DNA from 3 places in the Pseudomonas sp. MUP55 genome. Region 3 is predicted to be linked to each of the others. Evidence: riboswitches for the same ligand, from Rfam matches in the RefSeq annotation. Region 3 holds a riboswitch; each other region holds the start of a gene.

Region 1 (10,482 bases), 1.5 Mb from region 3:
GTCGCCCCGCGAGCTGCCGGTGAAGCTGGCCGACCTCAAGTCGCGCCTGACGCTGGCGCTGATCTTCCAGATGCGCCCGTTGTCCGACGAGGACAAGTTACGCGCCCTGCAACTGCGCGCCTCGCGTCGCGGCCTGCACCTGACCGACGAAGTCGGCCACTTCATCCTCACCCGTGGCACACGCAGCATGAGCGCGCTGTTCGACTTGCTCGAACAACTCGACCAGGCCTCGTTGCAGGCCCAGCGCAAGCTCACCATTCCCTTTCTCAAGGAAACCCTCGGCTGGTAGCCAGCCCTTGTATTTCAAGGCCTGGGCAAATTCCAGGCGCCAGAAAACCTGCGTTTTGGCCGGTTTGGCCACGCAAGCGGCGGGTATCAGGGATTGAGGGCTTAGATGGCATAGTCCAAACGAGAAGTCACAAAGAACTCGATTGAATTTGCAAATCGATGTGATAGAGGGCATAGTCTCGCCTTCTTTACACATCAGCCACGGTCGTGCCCATGCTAAATCGCTTCGCACCCCTCGTGCCTCTCGCACTCGTTACCCTGTTGTTTGGTTGCGCCTCCCACCCCCAGCAGGTGGCAGAGCAGCAAAAACCACAGGTTCAAAATCAGGCTAAATTCGTTGCTGCACAGTCTGCTTCTGTTTATGAAGAAGAGCTGGCAACCGAAAAAGAACTCACCGATTTCTCCGGCAGCAAGCCTTACCAGCTGCCTGTTCTGGCCGACAGCATTCTCGAACGCGGCATGTCCCTGATCGGTACCCGTTACCGTTTCGGCGGCACTTCCGAAGCCGGTTTCGACTGCAGCGGTTTTATCGGCTACCTGTTTCGTGAAGAGGCCGGCATGAACCTGCCGCGCTCCACTCGCGAAATGATCAACGTGAAAGCACCGTTGGTCGCGCGCAACAACCTCAAGCCTGGTGATCTGCTTTTCTTTAGTACGGCCGGTCGCGGTCGTGTCAGCCACGCCGGTATCTACTTGGGTGATAACCAGTTTATCCACTCCAGCAGCCGTCGCAGTGGTGGTGTTCGGGTCGATAACCTGGGCGACAGCTACTGGAGCAAAACCTTTATCGAAGCCAAGCGTGCACTCGCCATGGCCCCGTCTACGGTTACCGCCAGTAAGTAAAGTTAAAGTGATACTTGAAGTTTGACGTGTAAGCGCTAGAATCCCTGGACATTGTTGTAATCCGTTCGCGCGAGCTTTGCTTGCGCGTTCTGGTTTTCAGCGTTCGGCAGCGAAAGCCGCATCCAGATCAGGATTGTTCTGCCCATGTCGACCTCGGCCCGCCTCATTCTGCTTGTTTGCGCCGCGCTGCTCAGCGCCTGCGCAAGCCGTCCACCGCCGCCCGCGCCCGTCGCAGCCAAGCCTAAGCCGGTGTTCAACTATTCCACCCAGAATTTCTCGCCTGCGGCTGAAGACGTGCTCTTCCGCGCGCTGGGCCTGGTCGGCACGCCTTACCGTTGGGGCGGCAATACGCCGGACTCGGGGTTTGATTGCAGTGGCCTGATTGGCTTTGTCTACCGCGACGCGGCCGGCATCTCTCTGCCACGTACCACCCGCGAGCTGATCGTGATGCGCGCCCAGGACGTGAGCGAGCAAAACCTGCAAACCGGTGACCTGTTGTTCTTTGCCACCGGCGGTGGTTCGCGGGTGAGCCATGCAGGGATCTATGTGGGTGAGGGGCGTTTTGTGCATGCTCCGCAGACCGGCGGTACGGTGAAGCTGGATACCTTGTCAAAGGCGTATTGGCAGAATGCCTACCTGAGCGCCAAGCGGGTGTTGCCGGCAAACCTGGCGCGAAATCCCTGAACAAACCACCAATCCAAATGTGGGAGGGGGCTTGCTCCCGATAGCGCAGTATCAGTCACAGTATCTGTGCCTGACACACTGCTATCGGGGGCAAGCCCCCTCCCACATTGGTTTTGTATCGGCCCAGGGAATCTTTACTTGGCAGCAGACACCCGCCATACCTTATTCCCCACGTCATCAGCCACCAGCAAAGCGCCTTGCTGATCGACCACCACGCCCACCGGCCGGCCCATGGCGTTCTCATCCTTGTCGAGGAACCCGGTCAGGACATCCACCGGCTGGCCCTTGGGTTGTCCGCCTTCGAACGGCACGAAGATCACTTTATAGCCACTGTGCGGCTTGCGATTCCATGAACCATGCTGGCCAATGAACGCGCCGTTGGCGAACTGCGCCGGGAGTTTGTTGCCTTGGGCGAATGTCAGCCCCAGCGACGCGGTATGAGGGCCTACCGCGTAGTCCGGCGCAATGGCTTGCGCGACCAGCTCCGGGCTCTGCGGGCTGACGCGCACATCCACATGTTGCCCGTAGTAGCTGAAGGGCCAACCGTAGAATGCGCCATCCTTGACCGAGGTGATGTAGTCCGGCACCAGGTCACTGCCGATTTCATCGCGCTCGTTCACCGCCGTCCACAATTTGCCACTCTGCGGTTCCCATGCCATGCCGTTGGGGTTGCGCAGGCCGGAGGCGAAAATCCGATGCTGGCCTGTGGCGCGGTCGACTTCCCAGATCGCCGCCCGGCCTTCTTCGGCTTTAAGGCCGTTCTCGCCGACGTTGCTGTTGGAGCCGACGCTGACATACAGCTTGCTGCCATCCCGGCTGGCAATCACGTTTTTGGTCCAGTGATGGTTGAGGCTGCCCCCCGGTAAGTCGACGACTTTGGTGCCTGTGGCCTTGATCGCGGTTTCGCCAGACTGATAGGGGAAGCGCAGCAGCTTGTCCGAGTCCGCCACGTACAGGTCGTTGCCGACCAGCGCCATGCCGAACGGCGAGTTGAGGTTTTCCAGGAACACCGTGCGGGTTTCGGCGACGCCGTCGTGGTCCGCATCGCGCAGCAGGGTGATGCGGTTCGGGCTTGGCACTGCGGCACCCGCACGGCCCATGACCTTCTCCATCACCCAGCCGCGCACGCCCTTGCTGTCATCCGGCTTGGGCGGTGCGTTGGTCTCGGCCACCAGGATGTCGCCGTTGGGCAGCACATACAGCCAGCGCGGATGGTCCAGACCTTCTGCGAACGCAGCCACTTGGGTGCCGGCAGCGGCCGTTGGTTTGGCGCCGTCGGGCCAGCCGACAGCCGGGGCGATGTTCACGGTGGGGATCAGCGTCTCGTTCGGTTCCGGCAACGTCGGCGAGGGCCCGGTGCCATCGACCACCTGCAGGGTCGAGCTTTCTCCGCAGGCGGCGAGGGTGCCGGCCAGCGCGATCAGTAGGGCGAGTCTGTTTTTAGGCATGGTGTTCTCCTGAATACCTGTAAGGGTAGAGAAGCACATTGCCTTGATGGTTCAAGTACAGGGCCAGCTTTAATTGACGCTCCACCCCCAACCCACTAACCTTCGCGGCTTGTTCCAGGTGCTCTGTGGCGTATGCGTCAACAGAGTGAAACAGGGAAGCCGGTGAGTGAGCGCACTTGTACACAGTGCCGCCGCAATTCCGGCGCTGCCCCCGCAACGGTAAATGAGTCAAGACGCTGCCTTCTGCCACTGTATCCACACGATATGGGAAGGCGCAGCGCCGGCCTGAACGCCACTCATGAGCCCGGAGACCGGCCTGAAACATTCAACAGCATCACGGTGGGCGATGCTTGGCTGTCTGTTTTTTCTTTTTTCCTGCCCGCCGTTTTTGTCCAGCCCCAACGGAGAGCTGCCATGACCGATACCCCCGAGCGCGACGAGCGTCACCTGGCGCGTATGCTGCGCAAAAAAGCCGTGATTGACGAACGCATTGCCAATTCGCCCAATGAGTGCGGTTTGCTGCTGGTGCTGACCGGTAACGGCAAAGGCAAAAGCAGTTCGGCCTTTGGCATGTTGGCCCGGGCCATGGGGCATGGCATGCAGTGCGGTGTGGTGCAGTTCATCAAGGGCCGTAACAGCACCGGGGAGGAGTTGTTTTTCCGCCGTTTTCCCGAGCAGGTGCGCTTTCACGTGATGGGCGAAGGGTTTACCTGGGAGACCCAGGATCGCCAGCGCGATATCGCCGCCGCCGAAGCGGCCTGGGCCGTATCCCGGGCGATGCTCAATGACCCTGCCATCGGCCTGGTGGTGCTGGACGAACTGAACATCGCCCTCAAGCACGGTTACCTCGACCTGGACCAGGTGCTCAGCGACCTGCAAGCGCGGCCGCCGATGCAGCACGTGGTGGTCACCGGCCGTGGCGCCAAGCCTGAGCTGATCGAAATGGGCGATACCGTCACCGAAATGGGCATGCTCAAGCACGCGTTCCAGGCCGGTATCAAGGCTCAGAAAGGCGTCGAACTTTGAATCAGCCCCGTCATTGCCCGGCCGTATTGATCGCCGCACCGGCGTCCGGCCAAGGCAAAACCACCGTCACCGCTGCGTTGGCGCGCCTGCACCGCAACCTGGGGCGCAAGGTGCGCGTATTCAAATGCGGGCCGGACTTCCTCGACCCGATGATTCACGAACGCGCCAGCGGCGCGCCGGTGTATCAATTGGACATGTGGATGGTCGGCGAGCAGGAAAGTCGACGTCTGTTGTGGGAAGCGGCGGGGGAGGCCGACCTGATCCTGATCGAGGGCGTGATGGGCCTGTTCGACGGCACGCCGTCCAGCGCCGACCTGGCACGGCACTTCGGTGTGCCGGTGCTGGGGGTGATCGACGGCACGGCCATGGCGCAAACCTTTGGCGCGCTCGCGCTGGGGCTGGCGCGCTACCAGCCGGACCTGCCATTTGCCGGCGTGCTCGCCAATCGTGTCGGCACCTTGCGCCATGCGCAGTTGCTGGAAGGCAGCCTGACCGAAGGGTTGCGCTGGTACGGCGCGCTTTCGCGTGAAACCGGCATCGAATTGCCCAGCCGTCACTTGGGCCTGGTGCAGGCCAGCGAACTCAATGACCTCGACATGCGCCTGGACGCTGCCGCTCAGGCGTTGGGCAGCAGTTGCGAAGTCGCCCTGCCGCCGCCGGTGACCTTCGCCGCGCCGCAGGTGATCGCCGCCGAGCCGCTGCTCACCGGGGTACGCATTGCTGTGGCCCGTGACGAGGCCTTCGCGTTTACCTACGGCGCCAGTCTGGACCTGCTGCGGGCGATGGGCGCCGAGTTGAGTTTCTTTTCGCCGATCCATGACGGCGCATTGCCTGAAGCCGATAGCCTGTATCTACCTGGCGGTTACCCGGAGCTGCATCACCAGGCCCTGTCGGCAAACACACCGATGCTTGATGCCATCCGCGCTCATCATGCGGCCGGCAAGCCCTTGCTCGCCGAATGCGGCGGCATGCTGTACCTGCTTGACTCGCTCACCGACGTCGACGGCAACCGCGCCGAACTGCTGGGCCTTTTGCAGGGCGATGCGGTGATGCAAAAGAAACTGGCGGCGCTGGCGCTGCAAAGCGTCGAGTTGCCGGAAGGCACATTGCGTGGCCACACCTACCACCATTCCCTCACCAGCACCGAATGCCAGCCGATCGCCCGTGGCCTGAGCCCCAATGGCGGACGCGGCGCAGAGGCGGTTTATCGACAAGGGCGAATGACCGCTTCCTACGTGCACTTTTACTTTCCGTCCAATCCGACAGCGGTGGCCGCGCTGTTTGCGCCGGGCCCCGACACCGCTATCGGGGGCAAGCCCCCTCCCACAATTGACGGCGTTGAAACCCAATCCAATGTGGAAGGGGGCAAGTCTCCTCCCACAATTGACGGCGTTGAAACCCAATCCAATGTGGAAGGGGGCAAGTCTCCTCCCACAATTGACGGCGTTGAAACCCAATCCAATGTGGAAGGGGGCAAGCCTCCTCCCACAATTGACGGCGTTGAAACCCAATCCAATGTGGGAGGGGGCTTGCCCCCGATGACGCCATGACCGACAACGCCTTCCCCGAAGCCGACCGCCAGGCCGTCTACCGCGCCATCGCCGAACGCCGCGACATGCGCCACTTCAGCGGCGGCACCGTCGCGCCTGCATTGCTGCAGCGTCTGCTCCAGGCCGCCCACCAGGCGCCCAGTGTCGGCTTGATGCAACCGTGGCGCTTTATCCGCATCAGTGACCGTCAGTTACGGGGCCGGATTCAACAGCTGGTGGAGCAAGAGCGCATACGCACCGCCCAAGCCCTGGGCGAACGCTCCGATGAATTCATGAAGCTCAAGGTCGAAGGCATCCACGACTGCGCCGAAGTACTGGTAGCAGCCCTGATGGATGATCGCGAGCGGCATATTTTCGGCCGTCGTACGTTGCCGGAAATGGACATGGCTTCCTTGTCCTGCGCGATTCAGAACCTGTGGCTGGCGGCCCGCGTCGAGGGGTTGGGCATGGGCTGGGTTTCGCTGTTCGAACCCCAGGCCCTGGCCGACCTGCTGGGTTTGCCGGCGGGTGCCAAACCGCTGGCGGTGCTGTGCCTGGGGCCGGTCGCCGAGTTCTATCCGGCACCGATGTTGCAGCTCGAAGGCTGGACCGAGCCTCGGCCATTGAGTGACATGTTGTATGAAAACCTGTGGGGAGTGAGTCAATGAGTGTGGCCTTGCTGTGTGTCGCCGCAGTCGCGCTGGATGCGCTGCTGGGCGAACCCAGGCGCTGGCATCCGCTGGTGGCGTTCGGCAATTTTGCCGGGCGCATCGAGCAACGTTTCAATACCGGAGGCCGTGGCTGGCGCAGCCATGGCGTGACCGCGTGGTTTATCGCGGTGGTGCCGCTGACCCTGCTGGCGACTGCATTGTCCTGGGCCCCTTACATCGGCTGGGTGCTGGAGATCCTGGCGTTGTACTGCGCGCTGGGCATGCGCAGCCTGGGAGAGCATGTGATTCCGGTCGCCCAGGCCTTGCGCAGTGATGACCTGGACGAAGCGCGCAAACGCGTGAGTTATCTGGTCAGCCGCCAGACAAGCGAGCTGGACCGCACCGAAGTCGCCCGCGCTGCCACCGAGTCGGTGCTGGAAAACGGCAGCGACGCTGTGTTCGCCGCGTTGTTCTGGTTCGTGGTCGCTGGCGTGCCGGGGGTGGTGCTCTATCGCCTGAGCAACACCCTTGACGCCATGTGGGGCTATCGCAACGAGCGCTTTGAACGCTTCGGCTGGGCGGCGGCGAAGATCGACGATGGGCTCAACTATATTCCTGCACGCCTGGTGGCCTTGACCTACGCATTGCTGGGCAAGACGCGCCTGGCGCTCAAATGCTGGCGCAGCCAGGGCCCGACCTGGGACAGCCCCAACGCTGGCCCGGTAATGGCCGCTGGCGCCGGTGCGTTGGGCGTCGAACTGGGCGGCGCGGCGATTTATCACGGCGAGCTGCACCAGCGTCCACAGCTGGGCGAAGGTCCGCCGGCCGACGCTGACGCCATCGACCGAGGCTGGCAACTGGTGCAACGCGGCGTCTGGCTGTGGCTGCTGATCCTGTGCGCGGGGGCGCAATTTTATGCTTGAACACGGTGGACGCTTGCGCAAGGCGGCAATTGAATACGGGATCGCCGAAGCCGATTGGCTGGATTTGTCCAGTGGCCTGGCGCCCTGGCCATGGCCGATCCCTGAGATTCCCCTGCGCGCCTGGGCCCGCTTGCCTGAGGCCGATGACGGTCTGGAAAAAGCGGCCGCCGACTACTATGGCGCCGCTCAGGTGTTGCCGGTGCCGGGTTCTCAGTCCGCCATCCAGTTACTGCCGCGCCTGCGCCGGTCCGGCAAGGTCGGCGTGCTGTCGCCGTGCTACGCCGAACACGCCGAAGCCTGGCGTCGCGCCGGTTATCTGGTGCGCGAGGTACAGGAGCAGGAAGTCGACTTCTTTCTCGACAGCCTCGACGTGCTGGTGGTGGTCAACCCCAACAACCCCACCGGCTTGAGCCTGGCCCCCGAGCGCCTGCTTGACTGGCACGCGCGGCTGGCCCAGCGCGGCGGCTGGCTGGTGGTGGACGAAGCCTTCATGGACGTCACCCCGCACCTGAGCCTGGCCAGTCACACTCATCAGGTCGGCTTGATCGTGTTGCGTTCCTTCGGCAAGTTCTTCGGCCTGGCCGGCGTGCGTTTGGGCTTCGTGCTGGCCGAGCGCAAGCTGCTCAAATTGCTCGCTGACCAGGTCGGGCCATGGGCGGTCAGCGGGCCGACACGGGTAATCGGCCAGCAATGCCTGCGCGACAGCGCCGGGCACACCCGCCAGCGCACGCGGTGCATCGAGGCCGGCCAGCGCCTGTTCGACCTGCTTGAGCGCCAGGGCTTTCAACCCCAGGGTGGCTGCGCCTTGTTCCAGTGGTTGATCACCCCCCATGCCGAACGCCTGCACGAATTCATGGCCCAGCGCGGCATATTGCTGCGCCTGTTCGTGCATGACAGCAGCGTGCGTTTCGGCCTGCCCGACAGCGAGGCCGACTGGCAACGTCTGGACACGGCGCTGGCCGCTTACAAGGAAGCCACATGACTACGCTGATGGTGCAGGGCACCACCTCCGACGCCGGCAAAAGCACGCTGGTAACTGCGCTGTGTCGCTGGCTGGTGCGCCAGGGCATCGCGGTGGTGCCGTTCAAACCGCAGAACATGGCGCTCAACAGCGCGGTGACCGCCGAAGGCGGCGAGATCGGCCGCGCCCAGGCGGTGCAGGCGCAGGCCGCCAACCTTGCGCCACACACCGACATGAATCCGGTGTTGCTCAAGCCCAACAGTGACACCGGCTCTCAGGTGATCATCCATGGCCGCGCCGTGACCAGCATGAACGCGGTCGCCTACCACGATTACAAAGCCATCGCCATGCAGGCGGTGCTGGCTTCCCACACGCGTTTGAGCCAGGCCTATGGAGTGGTCATGGTCGAAGGCGCGGGCTCGCCGGCCGAAATCAACCTGCGCGCCAACGACATCGCCAATATGGGTTTCGCCGAAGCGGTGGACTGCCCGGTGCTGTTGATCGCCGATATCAATCGCGGCGGGGTGTTCGCCCATCTGGTGGGCACGCTGGAATTGTTGTCCCCCAGCGAACAGGCGCGGGTGCAGGGTTTTATCATCAACCGTTTTCGCGGCGATATTGCGCTGCTGCAACCGGGGCTGGACTGGTTGCAAGCGCGCACCGGCAAGCCGGTGGTGGGCGTATTGCCCTATGTGATGGACCTGCACCTGGAGGCCGAAGACGGCATCGACCAGCGCCAGATCGACAAGGCCGCCCAGGTGCTCAAGGTGGTGGTGCCGGTGCTGCCGCGCATCAGCAATCACACGGATTTCGACCCGCTGCGCCTGCACCCGCAGGTGGATCTGCAGTTCGTCGGGCCGGGTCAGCCGATTCCTGCCGCCGACCTGATCATCCTGCCCGGCTCGAAAAGCGTGCGCAGTGATCTGTCCTACCTGCGCGCCAATGGCTGGGATAGCGCCGTGGCGCGGCATTTGCGCTATGGCGGCAAAGTGCTGGGCATCTGTGGCGGCTTGCAGATGCTCGGTGAGCAGGTGCATGACCCGCTCGGGCTGGAAGGACCTGTCGGCTCCAGCGACGGCTTGGGGCTGCTGGCATTCAGTACGACGCTCGCGCAAGAGAAGCAGTTGCGTAATGTGCGCGGGCGCTTGTTGCTGGAGGATGCCGAGGTCAGCGGGTATGAGATTCATGCGGGGGTGACGACCGGCCAAGCGCTGTCGAAGGCCGCCGTGCTGCTCGATGATGGGCGCAGTGATGGGGCGCAGAGTGCCGACGGGCAAATCCTGGGCACCTACCTGCACGGGCTGTTCGAAACACCGGCAGCGTGCAGTGCCTTGCTGCGCTGGGCGGGTTTGCAGGATGTGCAGGAGGTCGATTATCACGCCCTGCGTGAGCGCGATATCGAGCGCCTGGCGGACCTGGTGGAAAACCATCTGGACACTCAATTGTTGCGTCGTTTGTGCGGGATCTGACGGCCTGTAAACGATACACATGTGGGAGGGGGCTTGCCCCCGATAGCGGTGTGTCAGTCGATGCATCAATGTCTGAAGCCCCTTCCCATAACGGACGGTGCCAGGCGCAAGCTTCCGGCTGAATGAAAAAGGTACTGGCTCATGCATCAATTGATTCTCGGCGGCGCTCGTTCGGGCAAAAGTCGCCTCGCTGAAAAACTCGCCGGCGACAGTGGTTTACCGGTGATGTATATCGCCACCAGCCAGCCGCTGGACGGTGAGATGAACCAGCGCGTTGCCCTGCACCGGGCGCGTCGTCCCGAGCATTGGGGCCTGATCGAAGAGCCCATTGAGCTGGCGCGGGTGTTGCGCGAAAACGCTGCCGCCCAGCGTTGCCTGCTGGTGGACTGCCTGACCCTGTGGCTGACCAACCTGCTGATGCTGGAAGACCCCGAGCGCCTGGCCTTCGAGCGCGACCAATTGCTGGAAACCCTGGCGGCATTGCCGGGGCAGATCATTTTTGTCAGCAACGAGACCGGACTCGGTGTCGTGCCGCTGGGCGAATTGACTCGCCGTTATGTGGATGAAGCCGGTTGGCTGCATCAAGCCTTGGCCGAGCGGTGTCAGCGTGTGGTACTGACAGTCGCCGGCCTGCCCCTGACTTTGAAAGGTACTGCGTTAT
Region 2 (10,482 bases), 1.2 Mb from region 3:
GATGTTCGTGGGCGAGTTGGACCCGCTCAAGGACGACACGCTGCTGATCGCCGAGCGCTGGGCAGAGGTTGAGGCGCATCTGTTGCCTGAAACGGCCCATGGTTTTATTCATTTTCCGGTGGCGATGGCTGATCGGGTTCTGGCGTATAGCCGCCAGTGGATAACCGGCAGGATTTGCGCTGCCCTGCATCCCGAGCAGCTTCAGCCTTATTGAGGGTTTATGCACGAGAAGCCCACCATTGAGGCGGTTAGCGCTGCGGCTATCCCCGATGTTCTGGAATTTGTGATGCGGGCGCGTGCCGAGCTTTTTCCCCTGCTCAGCACTGCCGCCTTGCCGGACGATCTGGCGCGCTTCGAGGCGGTATACCTTCACGGAGGCGGGCGATTTCTGACTGCCCAGGCCGATGGGCAGATCGTTGCCGCCATTGGCTATCTGCCGTATGACGGGCGTTTCCCGCAGTTGAATTACCAGGGGCTCAAGACGGTGGAAGTGGTGCGCCTGTACGTACTCCCCGCATGGCGTCGCTTCGGCCTGGCGGGTGAGTTATACCGTTCGCTGGAGCTGCTGGCACGGGCCGATGGCGTGGAGATGGTCTACTTGCACACCCACCCGTTTCTGCCTGGGGCAATTGATTTCTGGCGACGGCAAGGGTTTGAGGTAGTGGACGTCGAGACGGATCCGGTGTGGCAGACCACGCACATGCATCGGGCTATGTAAGATCCTTGCGTCTGATCGTTCCCACGCTCCCGCGTGGGAAAGCCGCCCGTGACGCTCTGCGTCACCCAGCGGTTTGCGGGACGCGGAGCGTCACAGGCGGCATTCCCACGCAGAGCGTGGGAACGATCTGCTCGATGATCTGCTCCAGGCGTCAGTTGGAGCGCAGGCGCAGGATTTTTGCACCGTCAAACGGATCTGTCAGGTAATGGCCCTGCACCCCGAATGTCTCCTGTAGCCGCTGCGGCGTCAGTACCTGCAGCGGCGTGCCCAGCGCCACCAACCGTCCACGGTCGAGCACGGCCAGGCGATCACAGGTCAGCGCCTGGTTGAGATCGTGCAGGGCAATCAAGGTAGTGACCGGTAGCGCCTGCACGCCTTTGAGAATGGTCAGTTGGTGCTGGATGTCCAAGTGGTTGGTCGGCTCGTCCAGCAGCAGAATCTGCGGCCGCTGCGCCAGCGCGCGGGCGATGTGCACGCGCTGGCGTTCGCCGCCGGAGAGGCTGCGCCAGGCGCGATGGCTCAGGTGGGTGGCGTCCACGTCGTGCAGGGCCTGGCGCACGATGGCGTCATGTTCCTGCGACCAGGGGCTCAGTGCCGACAGCCACGGCGTGCGGCCCAGGGCAACGGCATCGAACACGCGGATGGCGTCGTCGGTATCGGCCTGTTGCTCCACCACGGCCACTTGCCGCGCGATGGCGCGACGGGACAAGTCGCCTAAACGCTGGTCGCCCAGGCGTACCTCGCCGTTGGCCGGCGTACGCAACCCCGCGAGCAACTTGAGCAGGGTCGACTTGCCCGACCCGTTTGGCCCGACGATGCCCAGGGTTTCACCCGACTCCACCTGCAGGTTAATGTCACGCAACAGCTCAGCCTCACGCACCCTGAAGCCCAGCCCGTTGCAACTTAATACACTCATCGCGCATTTCTCCGGCCGATCAGGATCAGCGCAAACACCGGCGCGCCGACCAGTGCGGTGACCACACCCACCGGAATCACTTGGCCTTTGATCAGGGTGCGTGACAGCACATCGGCGGCGATCAGAAACAACGCGCCGCCCAGGGCGCTGGCGGGCAGCAAACGCGAGTGCCCGGTGCCGAGTATCAGGCGTGCGGCATGGGGAATCACCAGTCCGACAAAGCCAATGGAGCCGACAATCGACACCATCACCGCCGTCACCACCGCCGCGCAGCCCACCAGCACAAACTGCACGCGCCGCACCGGAATACCAACGGAGGCCGCTGAATCGGTGCCGAAGGTAAACGCATCCAGCGCGCGCCGGTGCCACAGGCACACCACCAGCCCCATCAACGCCACCGGCACCGCCAGCCACACCGCCGGCCAGCGCACGCCGCTGAGGTTGCCCAGCAGCCAGAACATGATGCCGCGCGCCTGTTCGGAGCTGGCGGATTTGGTGATCAGGAACGCGGTGAGCGCATTGAACAGCTGCGAGCCGGCGATGCCAGCCAGGATAATCTGCCCGGTGCCGCTGGACGAGCCGCTGGCCCGCGCCAACAGAATCACCAGCGCGAACGCGGCCATGGCGCCGACGAATGCGCCGGCCGACAACGAAATCAAACCGCCGCCCACGCCGATCAACGCAATCAGCACCGCACCGGTCGAAGCGCCGGCGCTGATGCCCAACAGGTACGGATCGGCCAACGGATTACGCAACAACGACTGCAGGATGACCCCACACGTGGCCAGGCCCGCACCACAGGCGCCGGCCACCAGGGCGCGGGTCAGACGGTAATTCCACACCACGCCTTCATCGATGGGGTCCAGCACGTAGCCGGCCGCCCAGAGTTTGTTGGCGAGCACCTGGAGCACCACCTGCGGCGAGATGGCGGTTTCGCCGATGGCCACCCCGGCGAGCAGGGCGATCAGCAGCAGCGTGAGGGCGAGCAGGGTTCGTATCATTGCGGCAGGTCGTAGCTGTCGATGGCGGCAGACAGTTGTTCAAGGCCGTCGAAGGTGCGCAGGCTGGCCTGCAGCGCCAGGGCGTCGAGGATGATGATGCGGTTGTGTTTCACCGCGTCCATGTTGCGGGTCACCGGGTCGCTGCGCAGGAAGGCCAGTTTCTTTTCATGGTCGTCGGCGGGATAGCGGCGACGGTCCATGCGCGCAATTACCAGGAAGGTGGGGTTGGCCTTGGCGATGGTTTCCCAGCCAACGGCGGGCCATTCTTCATCGGACTGCACCACGTTGCGCAGGCCCAGGGTTTGCAGCATGAATTCGGGAACGCCTTTGTGGCCCGCCACGTATGGATCGCTGGCCATCTCGGCGCTGGAAAACCACACCAGCGCGCTGGCCTGCTTCAAACCTTTGCGCTGCACGGTGGCAATGGACTTGGCCAGGCGCGCCTTGAGTTCGTCGGTAAGCTGTTGGCCGCGAGCTTGCACGTCGAAGATCTCGGCCAGTTGGCTGAGGCTCTTGTAGATCGTCTCGATACGGAACGCTTCCAGCCGCGTGCCGTCGGCGCCTACGCGATTGTCCTTGGCTTCGCAGTCCGACGGTAGCAGGTAGGTGGGGATGTTCAGCTCATGAAACTGCTCGCGGGTGCCCACCACGCCTTGGGGGCCGACCACCCATTCCAGCTCGGCGGCCACCAGCTGCGGGCGCTTGGCGATCACCGCTTCGAAGCTCGGCTCGTTATTGGCCAGGCGCTCGATGCTGTCGTTCTGCGCTTTGTACTGTGGCAAAACATCGTTGAACCACAGCGAGGTGCCGACCACTTTATCGCCAACGCCCAACGCATACAGCATCTCGGTGGCGGCCTGGCCGATGGTCACGCTGCGCGCTGGCGCTTGCGCAAACGTGACGTGGCTGCCGCAGTTTTCCAGCGTCAGCGGGTAGTGGGTAGGCGCCGCGTGTGCCAGGGCACAGCAACCCAGGCCGATGATCAGGGCCGTAACGCGTGGCAGCATGGGGCAATCTCCGTTTGAACCGTAGGTGAAGCAGGGGCGGTACGGTACGGAAATACACCCACGAACGCTGCCGGCCGGGCAGGGCAAGGATGGCCTTCCCGGACACCCCGCCGGTTAGTCAGTCACTGGGCCGGCAGGTCTCCTGACTGATGCGTCGTCGCCATGCTCCAGCCTTCCCGGACAACGTCCAGTGGCAGTGGGGAGCAGGCTCGGCATCTACAGTTGCGGGGGCAGTTTCGATTGACGTCGCGGGCGGCGTTTCGAATTCCCTATTAGTCCCGTGGGGGAACCGGCGGCGCTATGGTAGTTGATTCGGCCCTTGAGAGGGAGGTTGAAGTGACGCCGGTCACAGGCGGATATCTCCAGGCCCGCGGATCAACGCTTCGATGCGCGTTCCCGTGGCGCGCTCTTCGTTGCTGAAGCCGTCGTAGTCGGCCAGGTTGCCGAAGCGGATGCCGGTCAACTGTTCGATCTGAATCACGCTGCGCTGGTAGGTCCTGAGCGGGCCGAACACCAGGTCCAGTTGGCCCAGTTCGCGGCTCTGGTCGATCATGTAGGCGCTGGCCGAGGGTTTGCCGTCGTCGCTGAGGTAGGCCACGACTTTCCAGAACGCCTTGGGGATTTTCACGCCACGGTACAGGCGGTCGTCGTCGGCGAACACCGGGCCGGTAAATACGCTGGCGCGGGCTTTCCAGCGCTGGGTGTTGTCGAGAATGTAATCCTCCAGTTCCAGCCAGGTCTTCTGGTTGAAGCCGGTCATCTGCGGCGAGCAGTTGGTGAAGTGGAAGGTGTCGCCATTGGCAGTGTTCGCGTCGTCGCCCCAGTTGGGGTCCTGGCGCCGCACCAGGTGGCCACGGTCAAGACCATTGCCGGCGTACAGGTCTTCTCCCACCTGGGCGTCGATGGGCAGGCGGCCATCGTAGGCCCAGCTGTCATTGCTGCGCACGATGTCCACATGCTTTGCGCCGTCGATGTTGACGCCTACATACAGGGCCAGCCGGCGGGAACGCGACATGCTGATGGAAAAGTGCGTGTAATCCAGGCGCCCGGGCTGGGCGTCGCCCGCCAGGGCCGGGTCAAGCGTGGGCCAGGGCACGCCAAAGCTGCCAAGAAAATCTTCGGCGTAACCGCGCCGGTCTTGCAGGTCCTTGGCTGAGGTGACGCGTGGCGTTGCGGCCCTGGCGTCCAGCAGGGAGGGGCTCGGCGTGACCACGGGGCGAAGGTCCGCCAGCCTTGGGCGCCAGGCCAGGTCGATTTTGACGGTACGTGCCGGCATGGGGTACTCCTGATGGTTTGGGATAAACACGACTGCAACATCTTTTCATGACAATTTAGCCAAGGCGGCAGACTCGGGTCTATCCTGAAACCGTTAACCGGCCGTTCACCACACGCCAAAAAGGAGCCAGCTTATGTGTGTTCGCCAACAGCGCAACCCGATTTTCTGCCTGATCCCGCCGTACATGCTCGACCAGATCGCGCGCCACGGCGATAAAGCCCAACGGGAGGTCGCGCTGCGCACGCGCGCCAAGGACAGTACGTTCCGCTCGTTGCGCATGGTCGCCGTCCCCGCCAAGGGTCCAGCCCGCATGGCGCTGGCCGCGGGTGCCGTGAAACAGCGCTCGATCTACAGTGCCGAAAACAGCGACAGCCTGCCGGGCAAGCTGATCCGCGGCGAAGGCCAGCCAGCCAGCGGTGATGCCGCGGTGGACGAGGCCTATGACGGCCTGGGCGCGACCTTCGACTTTTTCGACCAGGTATTCGACCGCAATTCCATCGACGATGCCGGCATGGCCCTGGATGCCACGGTGCACTTCGGCCAGGACTACAACAACGCGTTCTGGAATTCGACCCAGATGGTATTTGGCGACGGCGACCAGCAGCTGTTCAACCGCTTCACCGTGGCACTCGACGTGATTGGCCATGAATTGGCCCATGGGGTTACCGAGGATGAAGCCAAGCTGATGTATTTCAACCAGTCCGGGGCGTTGAACGAGTCGCTGTCGGACGTGTTCGGTTCATTGATCAAACAGTATGCGTTGCAGCAGAAAGCTGAAGACGCCGACTGGCTGATCGGCAAGGGGCTGTTCACGAAAAAAATCAAAGGCACCGCGCTGCGCTCGATGAAGGCACCCGGCACCGCGTTTGACGACACGTTGCTGGGCAAGGACCCTCAGCCGGGGCACATGGATGACTTTGTGCAAACCTATGACGACAATGGCGGCGTGCATATCAATTCCGGCATCCCCAACCATGCGTTCTATCAGGTCGCGACCCGGATCGGCGGCTTTGCCTGGGAGCGGGCCGGGCGCATCTGGTATGACGCCTTGCGCGACGCGCGATTGCGGCCGAATTCGGGGTTTCTGCGTTTTGCACGCATCACGTACGATGTGGCCGGGCGTCTGTATGGCGCGAACAAGGATGAGCAGAAAGCCGTTAAGGAAGGTTGGAAAGCAGTGGGCATTAACGTCTGACAATCCGCCACGGCGGTGAGGAACAGCGATGCGAATCTCGATCAAGGAAAACGGCGGCCCGGCGTACTTTCCGGGCCTGGCCCAGCCTCGCAGCGTCGAGCTCGATGCCCTGCCCGAGCAGGATCAGCAGGAGTTGCGGCAACTGATCGCGGAGTCGAAGTTTTTCCAGTTGCCCCAAAGCACCCGGCCCTCCGGCAATCCGAGCCAGGTGCATTACACGCTCACCGTGACCGAAGGCGAGCGTGAACACACGGTGTGCGTCCTGGCGCCGGTAAAGCCGCAGGCATTGGATGGGCTGGTGCAGTGCGTGCGGCGGCATATCCGCTGTTGATACGGCCCTTCAGGGCTGTCTGGGTCCAAATGTGGGAGGGGGCAAGCCCCCTCCCACATTTGATGTGTGTTGACGCCAGGGCTGTTTATTTACGATCCAGCCATACCGTCTGCGCATTGCAGAATTCGCGTACGCCGAAGTGCGACAGTTCGCGTCCGAACCCGCTTTTCTTGATGCCACCAAACGCCACCCGAGGGTCGGAGACGCTGAACGCGTTGACGAAGATGCCGCCGGTTTCCAGCTGGTTGGCGATGTCCCGCGCTTTCGCCGGGTCGGTGGTGAAGATACTTGCGGTCAGGCCGAATTCGCTGTCGTTGGCCAATGCCACCGCATGGTCGGCGTCGCGGGCGGTGATGATGGACGCAACAGGGCCGAACAGTTCCTGCTTGAACGAGGTCATCTGGTCGGTGACGTCAGCCAGCACGGTGGGCTCGTAATAGTTGCCTGCGCCTGCGACTTTATTGCCGCCCAACAGCAGGGTCGCGCCTTCTTCGAGGGTGGACTGGACCTGACCGTGCAGTTCATCACGCAGGTCGAAACGCGCCATGGGGCCGATGTAGGTGGTCGCCGAGGTCGGGTCGCCCATCACCAGGTTGCGGCTGGCTTCGAGGAACTTGGCGGTAAAGGCTTCGACCACCCCGGCTTCGATGATCAGGCGCTTGGCGGCGGCACAGACTTGGCCGCTGTTCTGGAAGCGGCCGATCAGCGCGGCCTGTACGGCTGCGTCGAGGTCGGCGTCGTTGAGCACGATGAACGGATCGGAGCCGCCCAGTTCCAGCACGCATTTCTTCAAGGCTGCACCGGCCTGGGAGCCGATGGCGATCCCGGCGCGCACGCTGCCGGTGAGGGTGACGGCGGCGATGCGTGGGTCGGCGATGGCGCTGGACACACCCTCGGTGGTGACGTTGATCACCTCGAACAAGCCTTCAGCGAAGCCGGCCTTGTGGAACGCCTGCTGCATCAGGTAGGCGCTGCCCATCACGTTTGGCGCATGTTTAAGCACGTAGGTGTTGCCGGCGAGCATGGTCGGTACGGCGCCGCGCAGCACTTGCCATACCGGGAAATTCCACGGCATCACGGCAAGGATCGGCCCCAGCGGGCGGTATTCGATCTGGGCGCTGCCGTTGTCCACCAGCGTCGGCTCCGGCGCGAGCATGGCGGGGCCGTGCGCTGCGTACCACTCGCTGAGCTGGGCGCATTTTTCGATTTCGGCGCGGGCCTGGGCGATCGGTTTGCCCATTTCCAGGGTGATCATCTGTGCCATGGCTTCGGCCTGGTCGCGCAGGGCGCTGGCCAGGGCCAACAGCAATTCGGCGCGCTGGCCGACGGGTTGGCGGCGCCAGGTGCGGAAGGCAGCGGTGGAACGGTTGAGCGCGGCATCCAGCAGCGATGGGCTTTCATACGCGTAGCTGGCGACGGTTTCGCCGTTGGCCGGGTTGATCGACAACGCGTGGGTCTGGTGCGAAATAGCGTTCATGGCATTGTCCTGCTGGGGTGACTGGAATGGAGCCCAGCGTACGGCGCTGTACCTTTTCTGGAAACTGAATAATATTAAGCGATACATTCACGATTGGAGAATGACTTGGACCTGGTGCAACTGGAAATTTTCAAGGCGGTTGCCGAACAAGGCAGCATCAGCGCCGCCGCGCAGTTGATTCACCGCGTGCCGTCGAACCTGACCACGCGTATCAAGCAACTGGAGCAGGATCTGGGCGTGGAGTTATTCATTCGTGAGAAGAGTCGCCTGCGCCTGTCACCGGCCGGGTGGAATTTCCTCGGCTATGCGCGACGTATTCTCGATCTGGTACAGGAAGCCCGCGCAACGGTGGCGGGGGAGGAGCCCCAGGGTGCGTTTGCCCTGGGCTCGCTGGAAAGTACCGCGGCGGTGCGTATTCCCGCGTTGCTGGCGGCGTATAACCAGAAGCACACCAAGGTCGAGCTGGACCTGAGCACCGGGCCGTCGGGCACGATGATCGAAGGCGTGCTGTCCGGGCGTCTGACGGCGGCCTTTGTCGATGGCCCGGTGCTGCATTCCACCCTGGAAGGCGTGGCGGTGTTCGAGGAAGAAATGGTGGTGATTGCCCCACTGCACCACGCGCCGATCACGCGGGGGCGAGAGGTGAATGGCGAGAATATCTACACCTTTCGCTCGAACTGCTCCTACCGGCACCACTTTGAGCGCTGGTTCTCACAGGACGGCGCAATGCCGGGCAAGATCTTCGAGATCGAGTCCTACCACGGCATGCTCGCGTGCGTCAGCGCGGGGGCAGGGCTGGCGTTGATGCCGCGCAGCATGCTGGAAAGCATGCCGGGGTTTGCGGCGGTGAGCGTGTGGCCGCTGGCAGACAGCTACCGTGTGTTGAACACCTGGCTGATCTGGCGCAGGGGCACGGTGTCGCAGAGTTTGAGCAGCTTCGTAAAACTGCTGGAGGAACGCGGCTTGGTAGCGCCATAGGTCCAATGTGGGAGGGGGCTTGCCCCCAATAGCGGTGTGTCAGTTACCGAAATACTGGCTGGATTGCCGCCATCGGGGGCAAGCCCCCTCCCACATTTTGATCTTCATCAGCCGCCAAATTGCAGAGTGCCCATGGCCAGCTTGGCCATGATTGCAGTCGCGCCCAATTGCACCAGCCACAACGCCAGGCCACCGAGGAACACCCCCAGCGCCACTTGCAGCACCAGGCTTTTCTGGCGCTTGGCCTGGGGCGCACGCGGGGCGTAGTCGTGCAGTTCGTCGCGATCGGCGCGCAGGTCCAGGTCATCGTTTCTCATAGGGTTCTCGCAGCAAGAGGGCAGTTGGTGTCCAGTCTAGTGGGTTCGCCAACAAAAAGGGGGAAGCCATTGGCTTCCCCCTTATATGACGCCGGCAGGTTTACAGCACCTGAACGATGGCTTTGGTCACTGCGCCAATGTTCGACTGGTTCAGTGCCGCCACGCAGATACGCCCGGTGTCCAGTGCGTAGATACCAAACTCGCTGCGCAACCGGGTGACTTGCTCAACGCTCAGGCCGGAGTAGGAAAACATTCCGCGTTGACGCCCGACGAAGCTGAAGTCGTGGTGGGGAGCAGCTTTGGCCAGTTCGGCCACCATCTGCTCGCGCATGCCGCGGATGCGCAGGCGCATTTCGGCCAGTTCCGCTTCCCACTGGGCGCGCAGCTCAGGGTTGTTCAGCACCGCTGCAACGATCGCCGCACCGTGAGTCGGCGGGTTGGAGTAGTTGGTACGGATCACACGCTTGACCTGGGACAGGATGCGCGCGCTTTCTTCCTTGGAGTCGCTGACGATGGACAACGCGCCCACGCGTTCGCCATACAGGGAGAACGACTTGGAGAACGAGCTGGATACAAAGAAGGTCAGGCCCGACTCCGCGAACAGGCGCACAGCGGCGGCGTCTTCCTGGATGCCGTCGCCAAAGCCCTGGTAGGCCATGTCGAGGAATGGCACCAGGTTCCTGGCCTTGACCACGTCCAGCACGTTCTGCCAGTCGGCCGGGCTCAGGTCGACGCCGGTCGGGTTATGGCAGCAGGCGTGCAGCACCACGATGGACTGTGGCGGCAGGGCGTTGAGGTCGTCGAGCAGGCCGGCACGGTTGACGTCGTGCGTAGCGGCGTCGTAGTAGCGGTAGTTCTGCACCGGGAAACCGGCGGTTTCGAACAGCGCGCGGTGGTTTTCCCAGCTTGGGTCGCTGATGGCGACGACGGCGTCGGGCAGCAGCTGCTTGAGGAAGTCGGCACCGATCTTCAGCGCACCGGTGCCACCCACGGCCTGCACGGTCACCACACGGTTGGCTTCGAGCAGCGGCGACTCGGCACCGAACAGCAGGGTTTGCACGGCCTTGTCGTAGGCGGCGATGCCGTCAATCGGCAAGTAGCCACGGGCTGCATGTTGCGCCACGCGAATGGCTTCCGCTTCGGCAACGGCACGCAAGAGTGGAATCTTCCCCTCCTCGTCGCAGTAAACGCCCACGCCAAGGTTGACCTTGGTGGTTCGTGTATCAGCGTTGAATGCTTCGTTGAGGCCCAGGATTGGATCGCGTG
Region 3 (10,482 bases):
GGTCCGCCAGGCCACGGGCCAGGGTCGACTTGGCCATGCCACGCGGGCCTTCGATCAGCACGCCGCCGATTCGGGGGTCGATGGCGGTCAGGCACAGCGCCAGTTTCAGCGCGTCGGCACCGACCACGGCGGCCAGCGGGAAATGAGGGGTATCGGTCATCAGCTGTCTTCTTCTATATCCAGCAACAGGTTTTCCAACGCTTCGCGGTAGGCGCCCGGCTCTTGCCACATGCCGCGCTGCTGGGCTTCGAGCATGCGCTCGGTCATGTCGCGCAGGGCATCGGGGTTGTGCTGTTGCACAAAGGCCCGGGTGTCCGGGTCAAGCAGGTAGGCGTCGGCGAGCAAAGCGTACTGGTGATCGTCGATCAACGCGGTGGTGGCATCGAAAGCGAACAGGTTGTCCACGGTCGCCGCCATCTCAAACGCGCCTTTGTAGCCGTGACGCTTCACGCCTTCGATCCATTTCGGGTTGGCTGCACGGGAACGGATCACCCGAGTGAGCTCTTCCTTCAAGGTACGGATCTTCGGCAGGTCCGGCTGGCTGTGATCGCCATGGTAACTGGCGGCCTTGGCGCCGCTCAGGGTTTCCACGGCGGCGAGCATGCCGCCCTGGAATTGGTAATAGTCGTTGGAATCGAGCACATCGTGTTCGCGGTTGTCCTGGTTCTGCAGCACCGCCTGCACCTGGCTCAGGCGCTGGGCAAACTGCTCGCGGGCCGCGGTGCCTTCATCAGCGCCACCATAGGCGTAGCCGCCCCAGTTCAGGTAGACCTCGGCCAGGTCCTCGCGGCTTTGCCACAGGCGACCGTCAATCGCACCCTGCACGCCCGCACCATAAGCCCCCGGCTTGGCCCCGAAAATGCGCCAACCGGCCTGTTTCGCCGCGGCCTCTTCGTCCAGGCCCGATGCGCACAACGCTTCGCGTTCACTGCGCACCCTGGCGGCCAGCGGGTTCATGTCATCCGGCTCGTCCAGCGCCGCCACCGCCTGTACCGCCGCGTCGAACAGACGGATCAGGTTGGCGAACGCATCGCGAAAGAAGCCGGAAACGCGCAACGTCACGTCAACGCGTGGGCGGTCCAACAGGCTGATCGGCAGGATCTCGAAGTCATCCACGCGCTGACTGCCCGTGGCCCACACCGGACGCACGCCCATCAGCGCCATAGCCTGAGCGATATCGTCACCCCCGGTGCGCATGGTGGCCGTGCCCCACACCGACAGGCCCAACTGGCGCAAGTGGTCGCCGTGGTCCTGCAGATGCCGCTCAAGTATCAGGTTGGCCGACTGGAAACCGATGCGCCAGGCGGTGGTGGTCGGCAGGTTACGCACGTCCACCGTGAAAAAGTTGCGCCCCGTGGGCAGCACATCCAAGCGACCGCGACTCGGCGCACCGCTGGGGCCGGCCGGCACAAAGCGCCCGCTCAAGGCATCCAGCAGGCCATGCATTTCGGCCGGGCCGCAGGCATCCAGACGCGGCGCCACCACCATGCGCAGGCTCTCGACCACGGCCTTGACGTCCTCCCAGCCGGGTTCTTCCAGCTGTTCCAGCGGCCCCTCCAATGCCCGCTCGATCAGGCGCGCCGCGTAGAGTTCCAGACGCTCGCGGGTGTCACCGGCGGTGCGCCACAACTGCGCGTCGAGGGTGCGCAACACCTCGGGCCGACGCCCGGTCCACGGCTCGGCGAGCGCGCAGTCCAGGGGGTCGAAACCCAGCTCGAAGGCCTTGGCCAGCACCCGCAACAGGCTTGACTGCCCGCCACGGCCATCGCCACGGGGAATGCGCAGCAAGGCCAGCAAGGTGTCGATACGCAAGCGCCCCGCCGGCGACTCGCCGAAGATATGCAGGCCGTCGCGGATCTGCGATTCCTTCAGGTCACACAGGTAGGTGTCCAGGCGCGGCAACCAGATGTCGGCATCGGCATCGCCGTCCAGCTCGAGCTCCTGGTCGATCTGGGTTTCGCGCACCAGTTTGAGAATGTCTTTCTGCAGTTCGAGCGCGCGGCGCGGGTCGAGCAATTGCGCTTCGTAGTATTCGTCGGCCAGCAGTTCCAGGTTGCGCAGCGGGCCATAGGTTTCGGCGCGGGTCAGGGGCGGCATCAGGTGGTCGATGATCACCGCCTGGGTGCGACGCTTGGCCTGGGCGCCCTCGCCCGGGTCGTTGACGATAAACGGGTAGATATTCGGCAGCGGCCCGAGCAGCGCATCCGGCCAGCAATGTTCCGACAGCCCCACACCCTTGCCCGGCAGCCATTCGAGGTTGCCGTGCTTGCCCACGTGGATCAGCGCGTGGGCGCCGTAGGTATGGCGCAGCCAGAAGTAGAACGCCAGATAACCATGGGGCGGCACCAGGTCGGGGTCGTGATACACCGCACTCGGGTCGACCTGATAGCCACGCGCCGGCTGGATACCGACGAAGGTCTCGCCCAGGCGCAGGCCGGCGATCATCAGCCGGCCGTCGCGGCACATCGGGTCCTGCTGCGGAGCGCCCCAACGCTCGAGCACCGCCTGGCGATTGGCTTCAGGCAGGCGCTGGAACATGGCGTCGTAGTCGTCCAGGCCCAGGCTCTGATGACAGGGGCGCTGGTCGAGGCTGTCCAGGTCATTGGTGACGCCGCCCAGCAATGCATGGATCAAGGCCGTGCCGCTGTCCGGCAAGATGGCGGGCACGGGATAGCCTTCGGCCTGCAGCGCACGCAGGATGTTCAGCGCCGCCGCCGGCGTGTCCAGGCCCACGCCATTGCCGATACGGCCATCGCGGGTGGGGTAATTGGCCAGGATCAAGCCAACGCGTTTGTGCGCATTCGACACCCGCGCCAGCTCGACCCAGCGGCGCGCCAGTTCGGCGACAAAATCCATGCGTTCGGGCACGGCGCGGTAGCACACCACGTCCGACTGGCTGCGCTCACTGCGCCAGGCCAGGTCCTTGAAGCTGATCGGCCGGCTGATGATGCGCCCGTCCAGCTCCGGCAAAGCAATGTGCATCGCCAGGTCGCGCGGGCCCAGGCCTTGCGCGCTGGCCTCCCAGCCGGGCTGGTTGTCCTGCGCGCAGATCGCCTGAATCACCGGGATGTTGCGGCGAAACGGGCGCAGATGCGGCGCTTCGGGACTGGACTGGGCAAAGCCGGTGGTGTTGAGAATCACCGCCGCCTGCACGTCATCCAGCAGGTCCTCGACCACCGCCAGGCAGCCTGGCTCCTTCAAGCTGGCCACCGCGATCGGCAACGGGTTAAGACCGGCCGCTTGCAAACGCTGGCAGAACACATCGATAAACCCGGTATTGGCCGCCTGCAAATGCGAGCGGTAGAACAGCACCGCCGCCACCGGGCAATCGGCGCGCCAATCGGCTTGCCAGTTTGCAAGCTGGGCGTTGGCGGTATGCGGATGGTAGATCGAGGTGCGCGGCAAGCTTTGCGGCTCAGCCCAGGCATAGTCGCGCCCCAGGTAGCCGCTGGCCAGGCAGCGATAGAAATCCAGCGCATTCCCCAACCCACCTTGGCGCAGGAACTGCCACAGGCGGTCACGCTCGGGTGCACCGACGCTACTCAGGCCGCTGAGTTCCGGGTCCGGGCGATCATCCCCCGGGACCAGGATGAGCGTTACGCCGCGCTCGGCCAACGCCTTCAGGCGCTCGATGCCGTAGCGCCAGTAACCGATGCCGCCATGCAGCGAAATCAGGATTACCTTGGCGTGGCGCAACACCTCGTCGACGTACAGGTCGACTGAGGCATGGTTCTGCACTTGCATCGGGTTGGCCAGGCGAAAACTGGGGTAATCCTCGGGCAACTGCCGCGCTGCCTCGGCAAGCAGCGCCAGGCTGGAGTCGCCGCTGCACAGGACCACCAGCTCGGCGGGGGTTTGTCCAAGGTCGGCGATATTGTCGTCCGCGACGAAGCCGCCGGGCTGGGTCCTGAGCAGGTGCATGGGTCAGGCGCTGAGGGCGGCGCGCAGTTGCGCTTCAAGGCCGGCCGCGTCAAGCGCCTGGCCGATCAGCACCAGGCGCGTGGTGCGCGCTTCATCGGCGCCCCAGGCGCGGTCGAAATGCTTGTCGAAACGCGTGCCCACGCCCTGGATCAGCAGGCGCATCGGTTTGCCTGGAATGGCGGCGAAGCCTTTGACGCGCAGGATGCCGTGCTGCACCACCAGTTGCGTCAGGGCGTCGAGCAACAGGGCTTCGTCGGCTTGCGGCAGGTCGATGGAGATGGAGTCGAAGGCGTCGTGGTCGTGGTCATCCTCACCGTCGTGGTGATGGTCGTGATGGCTGTGGCGGGCGTCGATATGTTCTTCGGAGCCGGCGCCCAGGCCGATCAGCACGTCCAGAGGCACGCGTCCGCTGCTGGCTTCGATGACCTTGACCGCCGGCGGCAGCTCCTCGGCCACTTCCAGGCGCACACGGGCCAGGTCTTCGGCGCTGATCAGGTCGGCCTTGTTGAGGATCACCAGGTCGGCGCTGGCCAGTTGGTCGGCAAACAGCTCGTGCAGTGGCGATTCATGGTCCAGGTTCGGGTCGAGCTTGCGCTGGGCGTCGACCTGGTCCGGGAACGCGGCGAAGGTGCCGGCAGCCACGGCCGGGCTGTCGACCACGGTAATCACGGCGTCGACGGTGCAGGCATTGCGGATTTCCGGCCACTGGAAAGCCTGGACCAGCGGCTTGGGCAGCGCCAGGCCCGAGGTTTCGATAAGGATATGGTCAAGGTCGCCACGGCGGGCCACCAGTTCGCGCATCACCGGGAAGAATTCTTCCTGCACGGTGCAGCACAGGCAACCGTTGGCCAATTCGTACACACGGCCGTTGGCTTCTTCTTCGGTACAGCCGATGGAGCACTGTTTGAGGATTTCACCGTCAATGCCCAGCTCGCCGAACTCATTGACGATCACCGCAATGCGGCGGCCCTGGGCGTTGTCGAGCATATGGCGCAGCAGCGTGGTTTTGCCCGAACCGAGAAAACCGGTAACGATGGTGACGGGGAGTTTGGCCAGTGTTTTCATCGGATGCCCTTTGGGGCGGGCATACGGGACGATAGGCCCTGCGACGGCGCGCAGCAGCAGATTTCGTCACCGGATCACCCCGCCCGGTTGAATTGAAAAATCGTTTGCGAGGCAGGTCTCCTGGCTTGGGGCTTGCGGGTCTTGCGACCGGCGCTGGCTGCGCCTTCCCGCCGTATCGGCAGTGGCGTGGCAGTCAGTTGAACCCTTCACAGTTGCGGGGGCAGCCGCGGCTTGAACCGCGTTCCCTTCTTAGCTTCGACCTGGGCCGAAGAACCTCGAGCGAGCAAGGCTACGCAGTGCGGGGCAACAGGTCAACGTGATGAGGTTTGCGATGACGTAATTTGAAGTATTGCCTTGCGCTGGGTTACTGCCCGTGAAACAGCGGACATCGGGGCTGACGTATTAATTTGAGTATTTTCTCGAAGGCCCGCCAGGAACCCTTTGCCGACCAGCGCCACACAGATATCGCGTAGCCAAGAACATCGCCGATCCGAACACGTGCAGCGTCACATGAGTGGGCGAACTTAACTTATATCACCTGAGAATCAGACATGTTTGTTACCCCAGACACTACCCTGCTCCCCCCGCCGCAACTAAACGAAACATCGCGTGCGTCTGCACTGCACTTGTCGGCCGCGCCCCCGCGGCCTTATGAATCCTTGACTGATCAGATGCTGATGAAAGCATTGTTGCCTCACGCCAAGGTACTTGACCCCTATCACAACAGCGCCGTTACGTACCACGACCTCAAACGACTGTCAGAAGAAGGCATACAACCAAATGGTCAGCGTGCCACATCAGACCTGATTGCCTTGGTCCACGAATTACTGCAACGCGACGAGCTGACAAGTGACCTCGACATAGCGTCCGGTGCCGGGTACCAAAATGGCACGATAAAACTGGATTCAATGGCCAGGACAGCAGGCGATTTTTCCAGTGCCAGCGATCACCAACTGCTCCTGGCGGCTGGGAAATACCATAAAGCGTTTGATTCAACTGGCAACGGTTACGTAAATTTCAATGAGCTGAAACAAGCAGCAGGATTAGTACACAGTGATCGGTACTTTTCCGACGAAGCAAAAAGCGTCGCCAGCACACTATTGAACCGCCCGGAACTTCTTAAAAAGCTGGATATTGGTGTTGGCTTCCTGGGATTTGCAGGCAAGGAAGACCAACGGTATGACCTGGACAATCTAAAGTATCTAACACGCAACGCTTCACAAGAATTCAATCATCCCTTCAAAAGCCGCACAGACTGACAGGGCTACCAACACGGGTTACGTATGCCCCGTTGTGTTTATCGTGATGAAGCCAGGTCACTCACCTGATTTGACTCGTCTGAGCTGCTCATGGTCTTCTACACACCTTGTTTCGGGTGCCCTTCACAGGGTGAAACGGGAAACCGGTGAGTCACGCGTTGTGACGAGTCCGGTGCTGCCCCCGCAACGGTAAGCGAGCGAAGCGTCAAATCCACTGTGCCTGTGCATGGGAAGGAGATGCTTGAAAGGCCCAGTGCCCCTCGCAAGCCCGGAGACCGGCCCGAAAATTTCAGATAACAAACCCGCGGTGGGCGGGCGCTGTTCATAACCCTGCGTGCCCGGCTCGCGGGGTTTTCATGCGCTCGTTTCCCGCAAGTACCTGAAAGGGACGCGCCATGTCGATCATCAGCAGCACTTCGCCCACTTCCAGCAACGCCTCCACGCTGAGCCAACGCCTGAGCGCCGCAATCGGGGCATCGATCCTCGGTGCGTGCCTGGTGTACTTTGCCGGCTTCTCGCATATCGAGGCGGTGCACAACGCCGCCCATGATACCCGCCACAGCGCCGCGTTCCCGTGCCACTGAGGGCTGCCGAGATGATCAAGCATATTGCGCAAACCGCAGGTTTCACCGGCTTGCTGGCCGCGCTGCTGCTGACCCTGCTGCAAAGCTTTTGGGTGGCGCCGCTGATTTTGCAGGCAGAGGCATTCGAACAGACTCCGGCGACCACACAGGCGGTGCATGAACACACGGCCGATACCGCCGCGCATACCCATGATGCCGCGGCCTGGGAGCCCGAGAACGGCTGGCAGCGCGTGCTGTCGACCACCGGTGGCAACCTGGTGGTGGCGGTCGGTTTTGCCCTGATGCTGGCCGGGCTCTATACGCTGCGCCCGCCGACCCGCACCGCCCAGGGATTGCTGTGGGGACTGGCCGGTTACGCCACCTTTGTGCTCGCTCCTACCTTGGGCCTGCCCCCGGAACTGCCAGGCACCGCCGCTGCCGACCTGGCCCAGCGTCAGATCTGGTGGGTTGGCGCTGCCGCCTCGACCGCCGCCGGGATTGCGTTGCTGGTGTTCGGGCGCAGCTGGCTGCTCAAAGTGCTGGGCGTGGCGATTCTAGTGGTGCCCCATGTGATCGGCGCACCACAACCCGAAGTGCATTCGATGCTGGCCCCGCAAGCCCTCGAAGTCCAGTTCAAGATCGCTTCACAGCTGACCAATGTTGCATTCTGGTTGGCGCTGGGCTTGTTCAGTGCCTGGCTGTTCCGCCGTCAGCGCGACGACCAATACCCGGCATGAGCCTGGTTGTCGGCCTGGGCTGTCGGCGCGGCTGTGATGCTCGCGCCCTGCTGGAGCTGGTTGACAACGCCCTGGGCGAAGCAGGTGCTGACCGCCAGCACATCGGCGCATTGGCAACCATTGAGCAAAAAAAGCATGAGCCAGGGCTTTTGGCACTGGCTCAGGTACTAAACGTGCCGCTGCTGTGGTTCAGTGCCGCGCGCCTGAGCGCTTATGAACACCGCCTGAGCCATAAATCGGCCGTCGCCTTTGCCCATACGCAGTGTTACGGGGTTGCCGAGAGCGCCGCACTGGCGGCGGCCGAACAGCTCGGCAACCCCACTGCCCCGCTGCTGGTCACTCGCCGCAAGAGCGCACAGGCCACCGTTGCATTGGCTTGCGTGGGCTGCAACGCGGATAATCACCGCATCCGATCTTGAGCACTGTTCATGCTCACGCGATTCAACAGGAAGATTGCATGACCGTTTATTTCATCGGCGCCGGCCCCGGCGACCCGGAACTGATCACCGTCAAAGGCCAACGGCTGATCCGCAGCTGCCCGGTGATCATCTACGCCGGCTCGCTGGTACCCGCCGCTGTGCTGGAAGGTCATCAGGCGCAGCAGGTGGTCAACAGCGCACAATTGCACCTGGAACAGATCATCGAGCTGATCAAGACGGCCCATGCCGCAGGCCAGGACGTTGCGCGGGTTCACTCCGGCGACCCCAGCCTGTACGGGGCAATTGGCGAGCAGATCCGTCATTTGCGTGAATTGAATATCCCTTTCCAGATCATTCCGGGGGTCACCGCGGTAGCGGCTTGCGCTGCGCTGCTGGAAACCGAATTGACCCTGCCGGATATCGCCCAGAGCGTGATATTGACCCGTTACGCCGACAAGACAAGCATGCCCGCCGGTGAGGACTTCGACAGCCTGGCGCGGCACGGCACCACCATGGCGATTCACCTGGGGGTCAATCATCTGGACACAATCGTCGCCCGGCTGCTGCCGCATTATGGTACCGACTGCCCGATTGCCGTGGTGCACAGGGCGACCTGGCCGGATCAGGATTGGGCCATTGGCACGATGGGTGACATCGTCGGCAAGGTTGAGGCAAAGGGCTTCAGGCGCACCGCATTGATCCTGGTGGGTCGCGTGTTGACCAACGACAGTTTCAGCGAGTCATCGCTTTACCGTGCCGGTCACGCTCACCTTTATCGTCCCGAATAAACATCAGCACGCTAGATTCTTTATCAGGAAAATGGCGTAATTCGTTGAATTTAAAGCAATAAAAAACGGCGCTCACGGTGCGCCGTTTTTTGTTCGCAGTGAACGCCTTACTCAGTAGTAGGCGTTTTCTTTCTGCGTGTGGTCAGTCACGTCACGTACGCCTTTGAGCTCAGGAATGCGCTCAAGCAGGGTGCGCTCGATGCCTTCACGCAAGGTTACGTCCGCCTGGCCGCAGCCCTGGCAGCCGCCACCGAATTTCAGCACCGCGATACCGTCTTCAACCACATCGATCAGACTGACCTGACCGCCGTGGCTGGCCAGCCCCGGGTTGATCTCGGTTTGCAGGTAGTAGTTGATGCGCTCGTTGACCGGGCTGTCGGCGTTGACGTTCGGCACCTTGGCGTTCGGTGCCTTGATGGTCAACTGGCCGCCCATGCGGTCGGTGGCGTAGTCGACCACGGCGTCGTCAAGGAAGGCTTCGCTGAAGGCATCGATGTACGCGGTGAAGCTTTTGAGCCCCAGGGCGGTGTCTTCAGGCTTCTCTTCACCAGGCTTGCAGTAGGCAATGCAGGTCTCGGCGTACTGGGTGCCGGGCTGGGTGATAAAGACGCGGATGCCGATACCTGGGGTGTTCTGCTTGGACAGCAGGTCAGCCAGGTAATCGTGGGCGGCGTCGGTAATGGTTATGGCAGTCATGGAAACTCCTCACAGGCTTGCCGGCAGTTTACGCCAAATTATTACACAGGTACAAAGTCCTAGTGTTTTTGTCGGAAAAGCCCAACTGACGCCGTCAGAGGTTTTCATAGCGATTCATATCCAGCACGCCCTCTTCTACCGGCGTCGTTTCGCGGATGTACTGCGAAAGGTCATGAAAATACTGCCAGAACTGCGGATGACTGCGGCGCACACCCCAACGATCAACGATTTTCTCAAAACCCTCGGCGTCCTTGGCGCCTTCCATCGCCGCCACAAACGCCGGCACCTGCTGCGCGGGCACATTGAACATGAAATTCGGGTAGCTGCTGAGCACCCCCGGATAGATCGTCAGCGTGTCCAGCCCCGGCTGATAGCGATACGCCTCACCCAGCAGGAACGCCACGTTGCTGTGGGCGCGGTTGCGCAACAGGCTGTAGACCATGCGCTTGCCGCCGGGGGTCTCGATCCGCAGCATGGTGGCTTCGGGCAACTGGTCGATCACCTTGAGGCCCGCCGCCGGGCGCGAGGTCAGGCGACTCAGTGCTTGCTCGGCGTCTTGCAGCGCCGGGTCGATGCCGTCACGGGAGCAGAACGCGCCGGTGCAGCGGTTGATCGGGTCGGGGCTGGCATTGAGTTGGCCGTAGCGGGTCAGCAATTGATTGGCGAAGTCGCGCTTGGGGTCTTTCTCGCTCAGATGCAGACCGCTGGGCTTGCTGTCGTCAATCGCCTCGTAATCCAGCCACAGTTTGAGCTTGCCGCTGTTCTGGTACCAGTCGTCCATAAAGTCTTCGCGGGTGTCGGCGGGCATCAGGCGCAGGAAGTTCTGCTCGGCACCGTTACGGATCAAGTCGAAGTACAAGCGGGTCTGGGCCTGGTGGGACACGTTGCCGAACACGTCAAAGTTCACCGCCAATTGGTAATAGGTGCGCTCCAACAGCGGATAGTCGAACAGCCACATGGTCTGCGGCACTTCACCGATCAAACCCTTGGTCACCGAGGCGCTGTCAAAGTGACGGAAGATGCTCAGCAAGGCG

The links. Region 3 has a riboswitch for cobalamin ahead of SC318_RS11915 (CbtB domain-containing protein). Riboswitches for the same ligand answer to the same signal wherever they lie in the genome.
Positions count from the first base shown of each region.
Region 1: another riboswitch for cobalamin. It lies ahead of cobO (cob(I)yrinic acid a,c-diamide adenosyltransferase); the one in region 3 lies ahead of SC318_RS11915 (CbtB domain-containing protein).
Region 2: another riboswitch for cobalamin. It lies ahead of SC318_RS17425 (ABC transporter substrate-binding protein); the one in region 3 lies ahead of SC318_RS11915 (CbtB domain-containing protein).

Region 1 covers NZ_CP138214.1:4,194,387-4,204,868, reverse strand. Annotated here, with positions in the region: gene hda (DnaA regulatory inactivator Hda) at 1-289, shown strand, start outside; gene SC318_RS18850 (C40 family peptidase) at 502-1,131, shown strand; gene SC318_RS18845 (C40 family peptidase) at 1,276-1,815, shown strand; gene SC318_RS18840 (PQQ-dependent sugar dehydrogenase) at 1,950-3,263, opposite strand; cobalamin riboswitch at 3,363-3,598, shown strand; gene cobO (cob(I)yrinic acid a,c-diamide adenosyltransferase) at 3,678-4,289, shown strand; partial or broken gene SC318_RS18830 (cobyrinate a,c-diamide synthase) at 4,286-5,656, shown strand; gene bluB (5,6-dimethylbenzimidazole synthase) at 5,836-6,486, shown strand; gene cbiB (adenosylcobinamide-phosphate synthase CbiB) at 6,483-7,391, shown strand; gene cobD (threonine-phosphate decarboxylase CobD) at 7,384-8,373, shown strand; gene SC318_RS18810 (cobyric acid synthase) at 8,370-9,821, shown strand; gene cobU (bifunctional adenosylcobinamide kinase/adenosylcobinamide-phosphate guanylyltransferase) at 9,963-10,482, shown strand, end outside; gene cobT (nicotinate-nucleotide--dimethylbenzimidazole phosphoribosyltransferase) at 10,481-10,482, shown strand, end outside.
Region 2 covers NZ_CP138214.1:3,872,183-3,882,664, reverse strand. Annotated here, with positions in the region: gene SC318_RS17445 (alpha/beta hydrolase) at 1-214, shown strand, start outside; gene SC318_RS17440 (GNAT family N-acetyltransferase) at 221-718, shown strand; gene SC318_RS17435 (ABC transporter ATP-binding protein) at 870-1,634, opposite strand; gene SC318_RS17430 (FecCD family ABC transporter permease) at 1,631-2,635, opposite strand; gene SC318_RS17425 (ABC transporter substrate-binding protein) at 2,632-3,642, opposite strand; cobalamin riboswitch at 3,757-3,951, opposite strand; gene SC318_RS17420 (DNA/RNA non-specific endonuclease) at 3,989-4,918, opposite strand; gene SC318_RS17415 (M4 family metallopeptidase) at 5,052-6,113, shown strand; gene SC318_RS17410 (protealysin inhibitor emfourin) at 6,142-6,444, shown strand; gene SC318_RS17405 (aldehyde dehydrogenase family protein) at 6,530-7,921, opposite strand; gene ptrR (putrescine utilization regulator PtrR) at 8,027-8,899, shown strand; gene SC318_RS17395 (hypothetical protein) at 9,007-9,216, opposite strand; gene SC318_RS17390 (amino acid aminotransferase) at 9,317-10,482, opposite strand, start outside.
Region 3 covers NZ_CP138214.1:2,649,203-2,659,684, reverse strand. Annotated here, with positions in the region: gene SC318_RS11935 (magnesium chelatase ATPase subunit I) at 1-160, opposite strand, end outside; gene cobN (cobaltochelatase subunit CobN) at 160-3,921, opposite strand; gene cobW (cobalamin biosynthesis protein CobW) at 3,925-4,986, opposite strand; cobalamin riboswitch at 5,079-5,279, opposite strand; gene SC318_RS11920 (hypothetical protein) at 5,664-6,245, shown strand; cobalamin riboswitch at 6,343-6,544, shown strand; gene SC318_RS11915 (CbtB domain-containing protein) at 6,641-6,829, shown strand; gene SC318_RS11910 (CbtA family protein) at 6,841-7,545, shown strand; gene SC318_RS11905 (cobalamin biosynthesis protein) at 7,542-7,964, shown strand; gene cobM (precorrin-4 C(11)-methyltransferase) at 8,003-8,752, shown strand; gene nfuA (Fe-S biogenesis protein NfuA) at 8,864-9,448, opposite strand; gene SC318_RS11890 (fatty acid cis/trans isomerase) at 9,543-10,482, opposite strand, start outside.